One region of the Rhizobium sp. PAMB 3182 genome, then DNA from elsewhere that is predicted to be linked to it. Evidence: riboswitches for the same ligand, from Rfam matches in the RefSeq annotation. Region 1 holds a riboswitch; the other holds the start of a gene.
What was found. A riboswitch is a leader RNA that binds a small molecule or an ion and turns the genes downstream of it on or off. The one in region 1 is predicted to bind S-adenosylmethionine.
Positions count from the first base shown of each region.

Region 1 (7,627 bases):
ATTCTGGGCCGCCATGACTACCCCGTGCCGGTTGCCCGGCTTCTGGCGGAAGTCATCACGCTCACCGTGCTCATCGGCACGTCGCTGAAGTTTGAAGGCAAGTTCACCGTCCAGACGAAAAGCGACGGTCCGGTCGACCTGCTCGTTGCCGATTTTTCGACGCCCGACAGCATGCGCGCCTATGCCCGCTTCGACGAGGAGGCCCTTGAGCTTGCCATCAGCGAAGGCATGGCCGAGCCCGAGCAGCTGCTTGGCACGGGCGTCCTCGCCTTCACCATCGACCAGGGTCGCTTCAGCCAGCCCTATCAGGGCATCGTCGCGCTCGACGGCGCGTCGCTGGAGGAAATCGCCGGCACCTATTTCCGCCAGTCGGAACAGATCCCGACGCATATGCGGCTTGCCGCGGCCGAGCTCTACGATCGTGACGAGGACGGCAAGGCCCGGCATACCTGGCGGGCCGGCGGCCTCATCGTTCAGTTCCTGCCCGAAGCGCCGGAGCGCATGCGCCAGCCGGATCTTCCGGGTGGTGATGGCGACGACAATGCCTTGCCGATGTTCGAAGACGATGCCTGGATGGAGGCCCGCACGCTCGCCGAAACGATCGATGCGGACGAATTGACCGATCCGCAGGTAGGCTCGGAGCGGCTGCTGTTCCGGCTGTTCCACGAACGCGGCGTGCGGGTCTTCGAACCCCAGCCGGTATTCGATCGCTGCTCCTGTTCGCGCGAGAAGATCGGCGGCGTGCTGAAGGGCTTCTCGGCAGAGGAGATCCTGGCGAGCGAGGAAGACGGCAAGATCGCGGTCACCTGCGAGTTTTGTTCGACGACCTATGTGTTCGACGCCAACGAGGTGATCGAATAAGGCCGGTCCGCTGCTGCTTCGGGCTTTCTTGGCCGAGAACGTCGGGCCGCGCCGGCCGGAGATGCGCTGCCTGCGACATAATATTTCTTGATAAATGATCTCATGATATTAAGGCTGCAGCAAATCTGATGGCCCGGCAACCTGCCGGCCATCGCCAACGATCCGGAGTTGACCCGATGAAGGAACGCATGACCATCGCCGTGGCCGCCATTGCCATTCTGGCCGGTACGGCCTTTAGCGCCGCGACAGCCGCTGACGTCAAGACCTACGAGATCACCTTGAGCAGCGAGAGCTTCAGCCCTCAGCAGATCAGCGCGAAGGCAGGCGAACCGTTCCGCATCAAGCTCCACAACAAGACGGAGTTGCCGGTTGAGCTGGAGTCGGGCGCGCTCGGTTTTGAAAAGATCGTCGAAAGCGGCCATGACATCGTGGTGAACGTGCGGGCGCAGGAGCCTGGCACCTACGACTTCTTCGACGACTTCCATCCCAAACAGTATGTCGGCCACGTCGTCGTCGAATAATGTGACGGAGGAAGAGGCATGCTGGGCGCACTGGTCATTGTTTTCCGCGAGATTTTTGAAGCCGGCCTGATCGTCGGCATCGTGCTGGCCGCAACCCGGTTGGTTGCCGGCAGCCGCTGGTGGATCGCCGCCGGTGTTGCCGGAGGCATCGCCGGAAGCGTGGTGCTGGCCGCATTTGCCGGCGTCGTCTCCGAATGGGCGGATGGCTTCGGGCAGGAGCTCTTCAACGCCGGCATCCTGGCGATCGCCGCCGTCATGCTGATCTGGCACAATCTCTGGATGGCGCATCACGGGCGTGAACTCGCCGCCGATCTCGCCGCCACCGGCAAGGCGGTCAGCGACGGGCAGCGTTCGCTGGCAGCGCTTGCGCTGGTCGTCGGCATCGCTGTCCTGCGCGAAGGCGCCGAAATCGCGCTCTTCATGTACGGCATCATCCTCGCCGGAGGCGACAGCTGGTCGTCGCTGGCGCTCGGATCGGCACTCGGCCTCGTTCTCGGAGCCGGCGTCTCGGCGCTCACCTATTTCGGCCTCGTGAAGATTCCGATGCGTCACCTGTTCTCGGTGACGAGCGTTCTCATCACCTTCCTCGCCGCCAGCATGGCGTCGCAGTCGGCAGCCTATCTGGAACGCGCCGGCAAGATCGACTGGCTGTCCGCGACCGCGTGGGACACGTCCTGGCTTCTCGAGGAAGGCAGCATTCCGGGCCGTCTGATGCACACCATGTTCGGCTACTCCCAGCAGCCGAGCGAGTTCCAGGTCCTGGTCTATGTCGTGACGCTAATTGCGGTCGTCGTCGCCACCCGCACGCTGGCAGCCCGTGGGCACCAGCCTGCCAGCCATGCGAATGCCGGATAGTCCTCCCGACCGGAGGCGCGGCTGTTAAACTCTGTCAGTTGAGGGTGCGGGTCATGTCCGGCGTGTCGAGCGAGAAGGCCGGAATGTCGACCTCGAACAGTTCGCCCTCATCCGTCGACATCTGGTAATGGCCGAACATGACGCCGGACGGAGTGTCGAGCGGGCAGCCCGATGAGTATTCATAGGAATCGCCTGGCGACAGCCGCGGCTGTTCGCCGACGACGCCGGGACCGCGCACTTCATCGACCTGGCCGTTCTGGTCCGTGATGTGCCAGTAGCGGCTGATCAGCCGGACGGATATGTCGGAATTGTTGGAAATGACGATCCGGTAACCCCAGACATAGCGGCTGTCTTCCGGATCGGACTGTTCCTCCAGATAGTAGGGCTCCACCACAACTTCTATGTCCCGTGTCAGCGCGCGATACATACCGGACACCTTCCTTAAGATTTCATAAACGATATCGTATAGCCTGCCGGTTGCGTCAAGCCGGATGCCCGTACTCAAGTATTAAAAACCAGAAATGAACGCGGTTTTTGCCGTTAATCATAATAGGTTAGGTTAATATGTGCGTGCTCATAGGCAAGCCGGTTTTCGGGGTGCGGATGAATAAGGCAAGGGGAGGGAGACGCATGCTCGACGGTGCAATCAGAAAGCGCATCGATCCGCACCTGCGGCAGACGGGCGAATGGCTCGCGGAACGGGGCGTCGGCGCGGACACCATGACGTTGATCGCTTGCGGCCTGGGCCTCTTCTCTGCGGCCCTTGTTGCCTCCGGTCACGGCTGGCTGGCACTGCCGTTTCTGCTTGCCAGCCGGCTTGGAGACGGTCTTGACGGCGCCATTGCCCGTGCAACGCGCAAGACCGATTTCGGCGGCTTTCTCGATATCGTCCTGGACTTCGTGTTTTACGGCGCCGTCCCTCTCGCCTTCGTCATCGCCGACCCGGCGCGAAACGGCATTGCCGGCGCCGTCCTTCTGTTTGCCTTCTATGTCAACGGATCGAGCTTCCTCGCCTTTGCCGTCATGGCCGAAAAGCGCCGGCTGACGACCGATGCGCGCGGTGAAAAATCGTTCTATTTCACAACGGGACTGGCGGAAGCGACGGAGACGATCGCCGTCTTTGCGATTGCCTGCCTTTGTCCGGACTGGTTCTGGTGGTTGGCCTATCTCTTCGCGGCGCTTACGCTTTATACCGCTGCCGCCCGCATCCTCTTTGCCAAGCGCATCATGCGGGAGGAACGGCCGGGGCATGAGTGACGCCCCGGCGGTCTGATATGTGGGGTCAGTATTTGACCTTGTCCAATGCCTGTTCGAGATCGGCGACCAGATCTCCGCCGTCCTCGATGCCGAGCGACAGGCGCACGGTTCCGGGCGAAATGCCGAGTTCGGCCCGGGCTTCGTCGGTGAGGTTCTTGTGCGTGGTCGTCGCCGGATGGGTGATCAGGCTTCTGGTGTCGCCGAGATTGTTGGAAATCTTGATGATCTGCAGGGCATCCTGCATCGCGAACGCCGCTTCCTTGCCGCCCTTCAGCTCGAGGCAGACGAGCGTGGAGCCGGCCTTCATTTGCTTTGCAATGATATCGGCCTGCGGATGGTCCTTGCGGCCGGGATAGATGACCTTGGCGACGGCCTTGTGTTCGGCGAGGAAGTCGGCGGCTTTTGCAGCATTCTCCGTCTGCTGCTTGACGCGCAACGGCAAGGTTTCCAGACCCTTCAGCAGCACCCAGGCATTGAACGGCGACATCGCCGGCCCGGTGTGGCGGAAGTAGTCGTGCAGGTTCTCGTCGATCCACTTCTTGGAGGACAGCACGATGCCGCCGAGGCAGCGGCCCTGGCCGTCAATGTGCTTGGTGGCCGAGTAGACGACGACGTCGGCGCCGAGTTCGAACGGCTTCTGGAAGAGCGGCGTGGCAAAAACGTTGTCGACGATCAGCGTGGCGCCGACCTGCTTGGCGAGCTTCGAGACGCCGGCGATGTCGACGACTTCCAGCGTCGGGTTCGTAGGGCTTTCCAGGAAGAAGACCTTGGTGTTCGGGCGAACGGCGGCTTCCCAGTTGGCGAGATCACGACCGTCAACCAGCGTGCAGGTCACGCCGTATTTCGGTGCGAGCGTCTCGATGATCCAGCGGTTGGAGCCGAACAGCGCGCGGGCCGCGACGATGTGGTCGCCGGCCTTGACCTGGCAGAGGATGGAGGACGAAATGGCGGCCATCCCTGATGCGGTGGCGCGCGCGTCTTCGGCGCCTTCCATCATGCACATGCGCTTTTCGAACATGTCGTTGGTCGGGCTGCCGTAGCGGGCGTAGATATAGCCTTCGGTCTCGCCCTTGAAACGGGCCTCGGCCGACGCCGAGTTCTCATAAAGGAAGCCCTGCGTCAGGAAGATCGATTCCGACATTTCGCCGAACTGCGACCGGATCGAGCCGCCGTGAACGAGTTGGGTTGCCGGTTGCCAATTCTTGCTCATGCCATGATCACTTTCCAAAACAAAAAAACCGGCCGCAAAAGCAGACCGGTTTCAACCCGGTCTTTTTAGCCACTTGTTTAACGTGGCTGCAAGCCGACCGGCCAAATCACCACGGGATAAGGAGCCAAATACTCCCCATCACCGCTTGCGTCAATTCCTCGAGTTTGGTTTTGTGCCTGACACTTCAAGGACGGGACATATGGCAAGACAGACGGGCATTCTGGCGGACGGCGCCATTCGCGAACTTTTCGAGGCCGGCAGGCTGAAGAGCCAGGCGGAACTCGACATCGACCAGGTGCAGCCGGCAAGCCTCGACCTGCGTCTCGGCGCCAAGGCGTTCCGGGTGCGGGCAAGCTTCCTTCCGGGCCCGAGCCACCTTGTCTCCGACAAGCTCGACCGGCTGAAACTGCATGTTATCGACCTCTCCGAAGGCGCGGTGCTGGAGACGGGCTGCGTCTACATCGTGCCGCTGATGGAAAGCCTCGATCTGCCCTCCGGCATGTCGGCTTCCGCCAATCCGAAGAGCTCCACCGGCCGTCTCGACATCTTCACCCGCGTCATCACCGACTACGCCCAGGAATTCGACAAGATACCGGCCGGCTATTCCGGTCCGCTCTATCTGGAAATCTCGCCGCGCACCTTCCCGATCGTCGTGCGCAGGGGCTCGCGCCTGTCGCAGATCCGCTTCCGCATCGGCCAGCCGCTCTTGAGCGAGACCGAATTGCTGGCGCTTCACAGAAGCGAGACTCTGGTCGCCAGCGACACGCCGAACGTGTCCGGCGGCGGGATCGCGCTGTCGATCGATCTCAAGGGTAGTGCCGACGACGGCCTGATCGGCTATCGCGGCAAGCATCACACCGCCGTCGTCGATGTCGACGAGAAGGCGGCCAACGAGGTGTTCGATTTCTGGGAACCGCTCTACAGCCACGGCCGCGAGGAACTGATCCTCGATCCGGATGAGTTCTATATCCTGGTATCGCGCGAAGCCGTGCACGTGCCGCCGCTTTATGCCGCGGAAATGACGCCCTATGACCCGCTGGTCGGCGAGTTCCGCGTTCACTATGCCGGCTTCTTCGATCCCGGCTTCGGCCATGCCGGCGCCGGCGGCACGGGATCGCGCGCCGTCCTCGAGGTGCGCAGCCACGAGGTGCCGTTCATCCTCGAGCATGGCCAGATCGTCGGGCGTCTTGTCTACGAACACATGCTGGAAAAGCCGCATTCGCTTTACGGCTCCGGCCTTGGCTCCAACTATCAGGCGCAGGGCCTGAAGCTCTCCAAGCATTTTCGCACCTGACATCATCGCCGGAGACGCAGAACCGGACTTCTCACGGCTCCGCGTCTCCGTGTTTCAGGCAGCCGAGTAGCGCATTGACAGGCCGGCACTCTTTCGCCGCTCCGGGCCCTCGTAGGCGCTATCGTGCTTTTCGTCGCGCGTCCTGAACCGGGCGAGCTTCTCGTGCAGATGGTTGACCCGTGCGGTCAGGTCGTGGATTTCGCGTGAACTGTCGATCACCATCTGGGTGTTTTGCGTCGTGATCTGCTCGATTTCGGAGATCGCGTGATTTACCTCGGTCAGTTGCGCGGACTGCTCCGTCGTGTTGCTGGCGATGATGGAGACCAGCCCGCTGGTTTCGGAGATCTGCTCGATGATCGCGGTCAGGACAGTGCCGGTCTCCTCCACCAGGGAAACGCCGGACTTCACCTGGTTCGAGCTTGCCGAGATCAGGTGCTTGATCTCCTTGGCGGCATGTGCGCTACGCTGCGCCAGTTCGCGGACTTCCTGGGCGACGACGGCAAATCCCTTGCCGGCTTCGCCGGCGCGTGCGGCCTCCACTCCGGCATTGAGCGCCAGGAGATTGGTCTGGAAGGCGATGTCGTCGATCACGCCGATGATCTGGCCGATCTGGCTGGAGGATGAGTTGATGGCCCCCATCGCCGCCACCGCCTGCCGAACGACATTGCCGGATCGCTCCGCCTGCATCTTGCTTTCCTGGGCGGCGTGCATGGCGCGTTGGGCATTGTCGGCCGTCGAGCGCACGGTCTCCGTCAGGATGCGCAGAGCGTTCGAACTGGTCTCCAGCGAACGGTTCTGCTCTTCGGTGCGGGCGGCGAGTTCATCGGAGGTGAAAGCGAGGGCGTCGGCACTGCCGTTGATTTCACGCGACGTGGTGCGAATGTCGGACATCGTCTTGCGCATCATCTCCACGGTGTCATTGAAGTTGCGTGCCATCGGCCGAAAATTCTCGGAAAGATCGAGGGACATGCGCTTTTCGAAGTCGCCGTTCGCCAGGTGGTCGAGCGCCGCCGAGAGGGCTTCCAACGCGGCCGCCTGCTCCTGGGCGATGCGCGCCCGCTCGAGGTTCTGCGCCTCCTCCTCGTCGGCCTTCATCGCAGCGACCCGCAGCTCTTCCTGCCGCTCGCGCTCGCTCTGCTCGCTGACCATGACGAAGATGCCACGGACGGAATCGGCCATCGCGCCGATTTCATTCCTGCCGAGCGAGGGTATCGAATGGATGTCGCCCCGGCCGGCAAGCAGGTCGCGCATGGCCTGGGTCAGGGCCTTCAGGGGGCGCAGGACGGTTACGGCCAGCGACGCCGGAATGAGGATCGACAAGGTGGCGGCAATTGCGATGGCGGCCAGAAGCAGGATCACCTTGTGGTGGATGTCATCGCTAAGGCCGTCGGCGATCGTGCCGACCTCGGCCAGCGATGCTTCCTGAAGGGCGATCATCTTGCTGATCCGCTCGCTTGCATCGGCAAACCAGGCGGCGGGATCGAGGCCGGACAAGTCCGCTTCGCTGCCACGCCTGATCAGGTTGTCGCGCATTCCGTCGAAGCTCGTGAATGCTTCCTGCCTGAAGGTGGCGCCGGCCTCAGCGCGTCTGTCTGCGTCCTGCAGGGCGAGGAAGCGATCCATCAGCAC
Region 1 covers NZ_CM128607.1:1,525,959-1,533,585, reverse strand. The annotation lists gene ACU5AZ_RS07635 (Hsp33 family molecular chaperone) at 1-861, shown strand, start outside; gene ACU5AZ_RS07630 (cupredoxin domain-containing protein) at 1,038-1,382, shown strand; gene ACU5AZ_RS07625 (FTR1 family iron permease) at 1,401-2,237, shown strand; gene apaG (Co2+/Mg2+ efflux protein ApaG) at 2,272-2,664, opposite strand; gene ACU5AZ_RS07615 (CDP-alcohol phosphatidyltransferase family protein) at 2,868-3,494, shown strand; gene ACU5AZ_RS07610 (O-succinylhomoserine sulfhydrylase) at 3,520-4,704, opposite strand; SAM riboswitch at 4,749-4,827, opposite strand; gene ACU5AZ_RS07605 (2'-deoxycytidine 5'-triphosphate deaminase) at 4,904-5,998, shown strand; gene ACU5AZ_RS07600 (methyl-accepting chemotaxis protein) at 6,053-7,627, opposite strand, start outside.

Region 2 (7,627 bases), 780 kb from region 1:
ATCCACCAGGAAATTGCCTCCGCGCTCGGCGTCAGCGTGTCCGACGTGCAGACCATGGATGCCCGTCTTTCCGGCCCGGACGCCTCCCTGCAGGCGCCGGCGATTGCCGGCGACAACGACAGCAGCGAGCGCATCGACATGATGGCGAGCGATGAGCCGCTGCCGGACGAGCAGGTCTCCGACATGATCGACAGCGAACGCCGTCGCGAATGGCTCACCCATGCGCTCGACTCGCTCAACGACCGGGAAATGAAGATCATCCGCGCCCGCCGGCTCGCCGAAGACGGCGTGACGTTGGAAGAACTGGGTTCCGAACTCGGGATTTCCAAGGAGCGTGTCCGGCAGATCGAAAACCGGGCGATGGAAAAGCTCAAGGCCGCTCTGATGTCGGCCGATCCGATGCTCGCCATGCTTTAGACGCGGGTCGCATCATCCCTGTAAAAACGGCCCCGTTCGGGGCCGCTTTTATTTTGGCCCAGGTTTTCAACCCTTCGTGAAGACGTAGTCGGTTTCCTGGCGCAGCACTTCGCCTGGACGCAGCACGGGGCTGGGAAAGCTCTCATGGTTGATGGCGTCCGGCCAGACCTGGGTCTCCATGCACAATCCCGAAAACGCGCCGTAGGTACGGCCTTCAAGGCCCGGGACCGGCGTGGCGAGCTTGACGGCGGCGTAGAACTGCACGCCCGGTTCGGTGGTGCGCACTTCCATGGCGACCCCCGAACTGCTGCTCTTGGTCAGCGCCACGGCGCGCTTGGCGCCACGTTCCGTCGACAGGCAGAAATTGTGGTCGTAGCCGACCTGCTTGCCGTCCTCGAGCATGCGGATCGGCCGCATCTGGCGGAAGTCAAACGGCGTCCCGCCGACCGGCCGAAGTTCTCCCGTCGGGATCAGGTTCGCATCGGTCGGCAGATAGTAATCGGCGGCGATCAGCATGTCGTGGTCGAGGATGTCGGCCTTGCCGTCCAGATTGAAGTAGCTGTGCTGGCAGAGGTTGGCGAGCGTCGGCTGGTCGGTCGTCGCCTCGTATACGACCGACAGCACACCGTCGCCGTGAACCGTGTAGGTCGCCGAAATCGAGCAGTTGCCGGCGTAACCGCAACGGCCGTCCGGATCGACGATCTCAAGGCGAACGCTGTCTTCCTTCAGATCGGCAATCACCCAGTTCTGCTTGCCGATGTTGTTGGCGCCGCCATGCAGGTGATTGACGCCCTTTTCGTTGAGATCCAGCTGATAGGCCTTGCCGTCGAGCGTGAACTTGCCGCCGGCGATGCGGTTGGCGCAGCGGCCCGGCGTGGCGCCGAAGTTGGAGGAATATTTCGGATAGCTGTCGAAGTCTTCGAACCCGAGCACGAGAGGCGGCTGGTGGCCTTCGAGGCGAAGATCCTGGATGACGGATCCCCAGGTCATGACGTTGGCAGTCAGGCCGCCACCGCGGATCGTCACGCGATAGACCGGCTCGCCGGCATCCGTATGGCCGAAAATTTCACGCTCCAACGGTTTGACCGTCATCTCCCATTCCTCTTCGTCATTTCGGTTGATTGACTCTCGTGCCGCCTGCCGGAGGCAGGCAATTGCATACATGGCGCAGGGCAGACTTCAAGACAATTCCCGCGTGGCCTTTTCCAGTCCGCCGAGCGTCAGGGGAAACATCCGGCCTGCCATGAGGCCGCTCAGCAGGCCGATCGACGTGGTGTAGTGCCAATAGGATTCCTTGACGGGATTGAGCCATACCGATTTCCGGAAGTGGTCGGTGATCCGTCTCAGCCAGACTGCCCCCGCTTCGGCATTCCAATGTTCGACAGAACCGCCAGGATGGGTGATCTCGTAGGGCGCCATGGAGGCATCTCCGACGAAGATCGCCTTGTAGTCGGGTCCGTAGGTATTGAGGAGTTCCATCGTCGGGGTGCGCTCGCCGTAGCGGCGATTGTTATCCTTCCAGACGTCCTCGTAGATGCAATTGTGGAAGTAGAAATATTCCATGTGGCGAAATTCCGCCTTGGCCGCGGAAAACAGTTCTTCGACGGCACGGACATGATCGTCCATTGAGCCGCCGATGTCGAAGAACATCAAAAGTTTGACGGCGTTGCGCCGCTCCGGCCGCGTCTGGACGTCGAGATAGCCATGTTCTGCGGTGGCGCGGATGGTGCCGTTGAGGTCCAGCTCGTCAGGCGCTCCCTGCCGCACCCATTGCCGCAGCCGTTTCAGCGCGACCTTGATGTTGCGCGTGCCGAGTTCGACCGTGTCGTCGAGATTGGCGAAGTCGCGCCGATCCCAGACCTTGACCGCCCGGCGGTGGCGCGAGGTTTCCTGGCCGATGCGCACGCCTTCCGGATTGTAGCCATAGGCACCGAAGGGCGAGGTGCCGGCGGTGCCGATCCACTTGTTGCCGCCCTGGTGGCGCTCCTTCTGCTCGGCGAGCCGCTCCTTTAGCGTTTCCATCAGCTTTTCGAAGCCACCGAGGCTCTCGACGAGCTTCTTTTCTTCCTCCGTCAGGTGCCTTTCGGCGAGCCGGCGAAGCCACTCTTCGGGTATGGCGGCGTCCGACGGACCGGCTGCCGATCCCGAAACGGCTTCAACCCCGCGGAAATATTCGGCGAAGGTCCGGTCGAAACGGTCGATGAAGCGCTCGTCCTTCACCAGCGCCGTGCGGGCGAGGTAGTAGAAGGCCTCGACATCATAGTCGGCCAGTCCGTCCTCCATGCCTGCCAGCAGCGTCAGAAACTCCTTCAGCGTCACGGGGACGCCGGCTTGCTTCAGGCTCAGGAAGAACGGGATGAACATGCAGGCGACTATAGGCCGGCGCGGTCAGCCTGTCAGCCGCTGATCCATCCGGTCGAGGCCGATCTCGGCGAGATCGTAGGGTGTCGTCTGGTAGACCTGGTTGATCCAGTTGCCGAACAGCAGGAAGGCGTGGCTGCGCCAACGGTTGAGCGGCTGCTTGGTCGGGTCATCATCCGGGAAGTAGTTGTGCGGTGGCTTGATCGGCGTGCCGGCCTCGACATCGCGGAAATACTCTTCCGCCAACGTCGTCGAGTCATATTCGACGTGGTTGAAGATGTAGAGCCGGTTGCACTTTTCCTCGGAGATCAGGCAGACGCCGGTGTCGTTCGATTCCATCAGCAGTTCCAGGCCCGAGCCTGCGCGCAGGTCTTCCTTGCGCACCTCGGTCCAGCGCGAGACGGAAATCTGGAAGTCGTCGGAAAAGCCGGTCAGATAGGGCGATGCCGGCTTCAGGTTCTTGTGGCGGTAAACGCCGAAGGCCTTTGCCGGCAGATTGTACTTCGGCACCTTGTGGAAGTGCCAGATCGCCGCCATCGCGCCCCAGCAGATGAAGAAGCTCGAATGGACGTTGGTCTCGGTCCAGTCGAGGATCTGCTTCAACTCATCCCAATAGGTGACGTCTTCGAAGGGCAGCGTCTCGATCGGTGCGCCGGTGATGATGAAGCCGTCGAACTTGCGATCCTTCACCTCGTCCCAGGTGTTGTAGAAGGAGATCAGATGGTCCTCGGGCGTGTTCTTCGCCTTGTGCCCGCCGATGCGCACCAGCGTCAGCTCGACCTGCAGCGGCGAGGCGCCGACGAGGCGGGCGATCTGCGTCTCCGTCTTGATCTTGTTCGGCATGAGGTTCAGGAGGCCGATCTGCAGCGGCCGGATGTCCTGCCGGAGCGCCGTCTTCTCATCCATGACCTTAACGCCTTCACGCACGAGAATGTCGCGGGCGGGGAGTTCGTCTGGAATTCTGATCGGCATCGTAGTCATCCTTCATGCGGTCGGGCGCGAGCCCAAAGACAAAAAAACCGGCGGCGAAATCGCAACCGGTCCTTGGAACATTCGTTTGTCCGCGGCCCTTTTTAGCGACTTCTTTAACGTGGCTGCAAGCCGGCCGGCCAAATCACCACGGAACGCCTATGAAATAGCGCCAACTTGAATGAGAATCAAGAAAAAGCGCACTCAGGGGAATATGGACATGCGCCATGCCCCTCCCCAACCCCTCCCCACAAGGGGGAGGGGCTTTGCCGCCGAATCTGCCTCTGCTTCCATAAGCATCCTGATGATCAGGATAGCGGGCTGGGTGAAGAGTGCCGCGGGAGATAGCCCCTCCCCCTTGTGGGGAGGGGTTGGGGAGGGGACTTTGTGTTGGTGAGCGAAAGCTTCAGCCGTCTCGCCTTGCCATGAAAGCCAGGCGTTCGAACAGGTGGACGTCCTGTTCGTTCTTCAACAGCGCGCCGTGCAGTTTCGGCAGGGCGTTCTTCGCATCGCCGCGCAGGCTCATCGGATCGACGTCGTCGGCGACGAGGAGGCGGATCCAGTCGAGCGCCTCGGAGGTTGACGGGCGCTTCTTCAGGCCCGGCGTCTCGCGAATCTCGTAGAACTGCGTGAGGGCGGCGCGAACCAGCGACTGCTTGATGCCTGGGTAGTGAACCTCGACGATGCGCTCCAGCGTCTCTGCGTCGGGGAAGCGGATATAGTGGAAGAAGCAGCGGCGCAGGAAGGCGTCTGGCAGTTCCTTCTCGTTGTTGGAGGTGATGATGACGATCGGCCGGTTGGCGGCGGCGATCGTTTCGCCGGTTTCGTAGACGTGGAACTCCATGCGATCGAGTTCCTGCAGGAGATCGTTCGGGAATTCGATGTCGGCCTTGTCGATCTCGTCGATCAGCAGCACGACCTTTCGGTCGGCCTCGAAGGCCTGCCAGAGCTTGCCCTTGCGGATGTAGTTCTTCACGTCATGGACGCGTTCGTCGCCGAGCTGGCTGTCGCGCAGGCGGGAGACCGCGTCATATTCATAAAGGCCCTGCTGTGCCTTGGTGGTCGACTTGATGTTCCATTCGAGGAGGTCGAGGCCGAGCGCGCTCGCCACCTGGCGGGCAAGCTCCGTCTTGCCGGTGCCGGGCTCGCCCTTGACCAGCAGCGGTCGCTCCAGCCGGATCGCGGCATTCACCGCCGTCATCAGGTCCTTGCCGGCGACGTATTCTTCCGTTCCTTCAAAACGCATCGTTCGTTCATTCCCGCTGTTCAACCACCTAGACCTATTGCCTGAGAGGGACGCGGGCAACAGAAAACCCGGCGGAATTGACTTCCGCCGGGTTCTGCAGAGCGAAAGCGGAGACCGGCCTGCCTAAGGAGAACACCGCTACTCCAAAACCGGTCCCCGCCTTTCAGGCGGCACGCCCTACGCTCTGATCTCCTGACGCTGGAAGGAGACATATGCGATCGTGTAGACCACGACCATTGCTGCGATCAGGCCGGAAAGCTGCGGCCAGATCAGAAGTGCGCTTTGATCGAAGGGCAGCGGCATGCCCATGATCGCCCCCTGCAACTGGCTCATGAAGACGAGGCCGAGCGAGCGGGTAGCGGGGTTGAGGATCGCCATCGTCGCCTCACCGAAGAGCGTGTTCGGGGAGATGCGCGACAGCGCCTGACCGATTTCCGCCTGGTGAACGATGGTGACCGGGTTGAAGGGATCGGCCGGCGCAATGGCGCTGGCGATCAGCGGCGCGATCATGCTCCAGAAGATCGTGAAGATCAGCCACAGCGTCAGGCCTGCCAGCGCCGAGGTCGCCGGCGAGCGGAAGAGCGTGGAGAACAGGAGCGAGATCGCCAGCCAGACACCGGCATAGGCGAGCGAGATCAGCAGGAACGTCAGGCCCCTGAGGATTTCCTCGCCGGAAGGCGGCAGGCCGAGCATGATGATGCCCATGCCGGTGACAAGCAGCCAGAGGGTGATCAGGCAGATGCCGATCACCATCAGCCCGCCGAGGAATTTTCCGGCAAGCAGCGCGTCGCGGTAGATCGGCTGCGACAGGATGCGGCTCATCGTGCGGCGATTGTATTCGCCGTTGATCGCGTCGAAGCCGAGCGAGATGCCGACCAGCGGCAGGAGGAAGCCCAGGAAGGCGATGAACGACGGCAACGGGTCCTGCGCGGTGGTGAAGATGCGCAGGAACAGGAAGGGATCCTCCCCGACCGTGTTCTTGATCTGGCCGATGGCGCCGTAGATGGAGCCGATCGCCGTCAGGATGACCAGCAGCATGACGAGATGCATGCGCGGGCTGCCCATGTGATCGGCCGCCTCCTTCATGGCGACGGTTGCGAGACCCTTGAAAGGAGATCCTTCACGCTGCTTCATCGCGGTCGCCCTCCTCGAAATAGCGGACATAGACCTCGTCGAGGCTCGAGCGGTCCATCGACATGCCCTTCAGCCTGCCGCCGGACTGCACAATCTTTTCGGCCAGTTCGTCGCGCACGTCGCGAGCCGCGTCGATGCGGTAGCGGCCGGTTCCGGTGGTGGTGACGTTGCTCACTCCGTCGATGGCGCCGCCGACAGCCGCGACATCGCAGTTCTCGGCGTCGATCTCGATGACATAGGCGCCGCCGAGCACCTGGCTTGCCAGATCGCTGACCTTGCCGATCAGGCCGACCTTGCCTTTCCTGAACAGCGCGACCCGCGAGCAGATCGACTGCACCATGGACAGAAGGTGCGAGGAGAGCACGATCGTCATGCCTTCGCCGGCCAGCTTGACGATCAGGTCGAGCAGTTCCTGCGTCGACTGCGGGTCGAGGCCCGAGGTCGGCTCGTCGAGGATCGCCACTTCGCAGGCCTTCACCAGGAGGTCGGCAATGCCGAGCCTCTGGCGCATGCCGCGCGAGAAGGTGGCGACGCGCCGGTCGATGACATGGCCGAGACGCACGCGATCCATTGCCTCGACGATCCGCCTTGCCGCCTCATCGCCGGGAATGCCGGCGAGCCGCGCGGTGTAGGCGAGGTTCTCCCGCGCCGTCATCGAATCATAGAAGCCGACGGCATCGGGCAGGTAGCCCACCCGCCGCTTGACGGCGAGTGGATCGCGGTAGGGGTCGTGCCCAAGGACACGAACCTCGCCGCCGGAGGGTTCGGTGAGGCCGAGCAGGAGCAGGATGGTCGTCGTCTTGCCCGCTCCGTTCGGTCCGAGCAGGCCGAAGACCTCGCCCCGCTCGACTGTCAGATCAAGGCCATCCACCGCAATGTGGTGGCCATAGGCTTTCCGGAGGCCTTTCGCCTCTATGACCGGCGTGCTCATCTGCGGCCATACCGGGCAACCGCGAAGGCAAGAACGATCACGGCGGAGCCGATGACGCCGAGGCCGGCGAGGCCCCACATGGTGGAGGTGGTGACGGTGACGCGGAAGTCGGAGCTATCCGACACGCCGTCGCCGCGGGCCGAGACGGTGACCATGTAGTCGCCGGCAATTGCCTTGTCGGAGGGCGTCATGTGGACGGCGAACTTCTGGTCGCTGCCGGGAGCGAGTTCCGGAATGGTCTTCGGATCGACTTCCATCTTCCAGCCCTGCGGCGCGCTGGCATTCAGCGACACGTTCGCGGCAGGCGCCGAGCCGGAGTTGGAGACGGTGAAGTCGAAGGTTTCTTCCTTGCCGGCTTCGGCGCGGCCGGAGAGGCGGCCTTCGGGCGCGGCGAGCGCCACCTTCGGCTGGCCGGTGATGTCGAGCATCAGCTTGGTCGCGGCCTTCACCTTGTCGTTGGAAGCGCCGGCGGCGACAGGGTACTGGCCGGCGGAAATGTCACGTGGCGGGGTGACCGAGAGCTTCACGGTCTTGGTCTCGCCGGGCTTGAAGGGCAGGCTGGTCAGCTC
Region 2 covers NZ_CM128607.1:2,303,533-2,311,159, forward strand. The annotation lists gene ACU5AZ_RS11205 (RNA polymerase factor sigma-32) at 1-417, shown strand, start outside; gene ACU5AZ_RS11210 (aldose epimerase family protein) at 484-1,509, opposite strand; gene ACU5AZ_RS11215 (vWA domain-containing protein) at 1,597-2,781, opposite strand; gene metA (homoserine O-acetyltransferase MetA) at 2,806-3,750, opposite strand; SAM riboswitch at 3,830-3,909, opposite strand; gene ACU5AZ_RS11225 (AAA family ATPase) at 4,154-4,993, opposite strand; gene ACU5AZ_RS11230 (ABC transporter permease) at 5,171-6,127, opposite strand; gene ACU5AZ_RS11235 (ABC transporter ATP-binding protein) at 6,114-7,058, opposite strand; gene ACU5AZ_RS11240 (COG1470 family protein) at 7,055-7,627, opposite strand, start outside.
Region 2: it holds a riboswitch for S-adenosylmethionine, as region 1 does, so the genes downstream of both, metA (homoserine O-acetyltransferase MetA) here and ACU5AZ_RS07610 (O-succinylhomoserine sulfhydrylase) in region 1, are expected to answer to the same signal.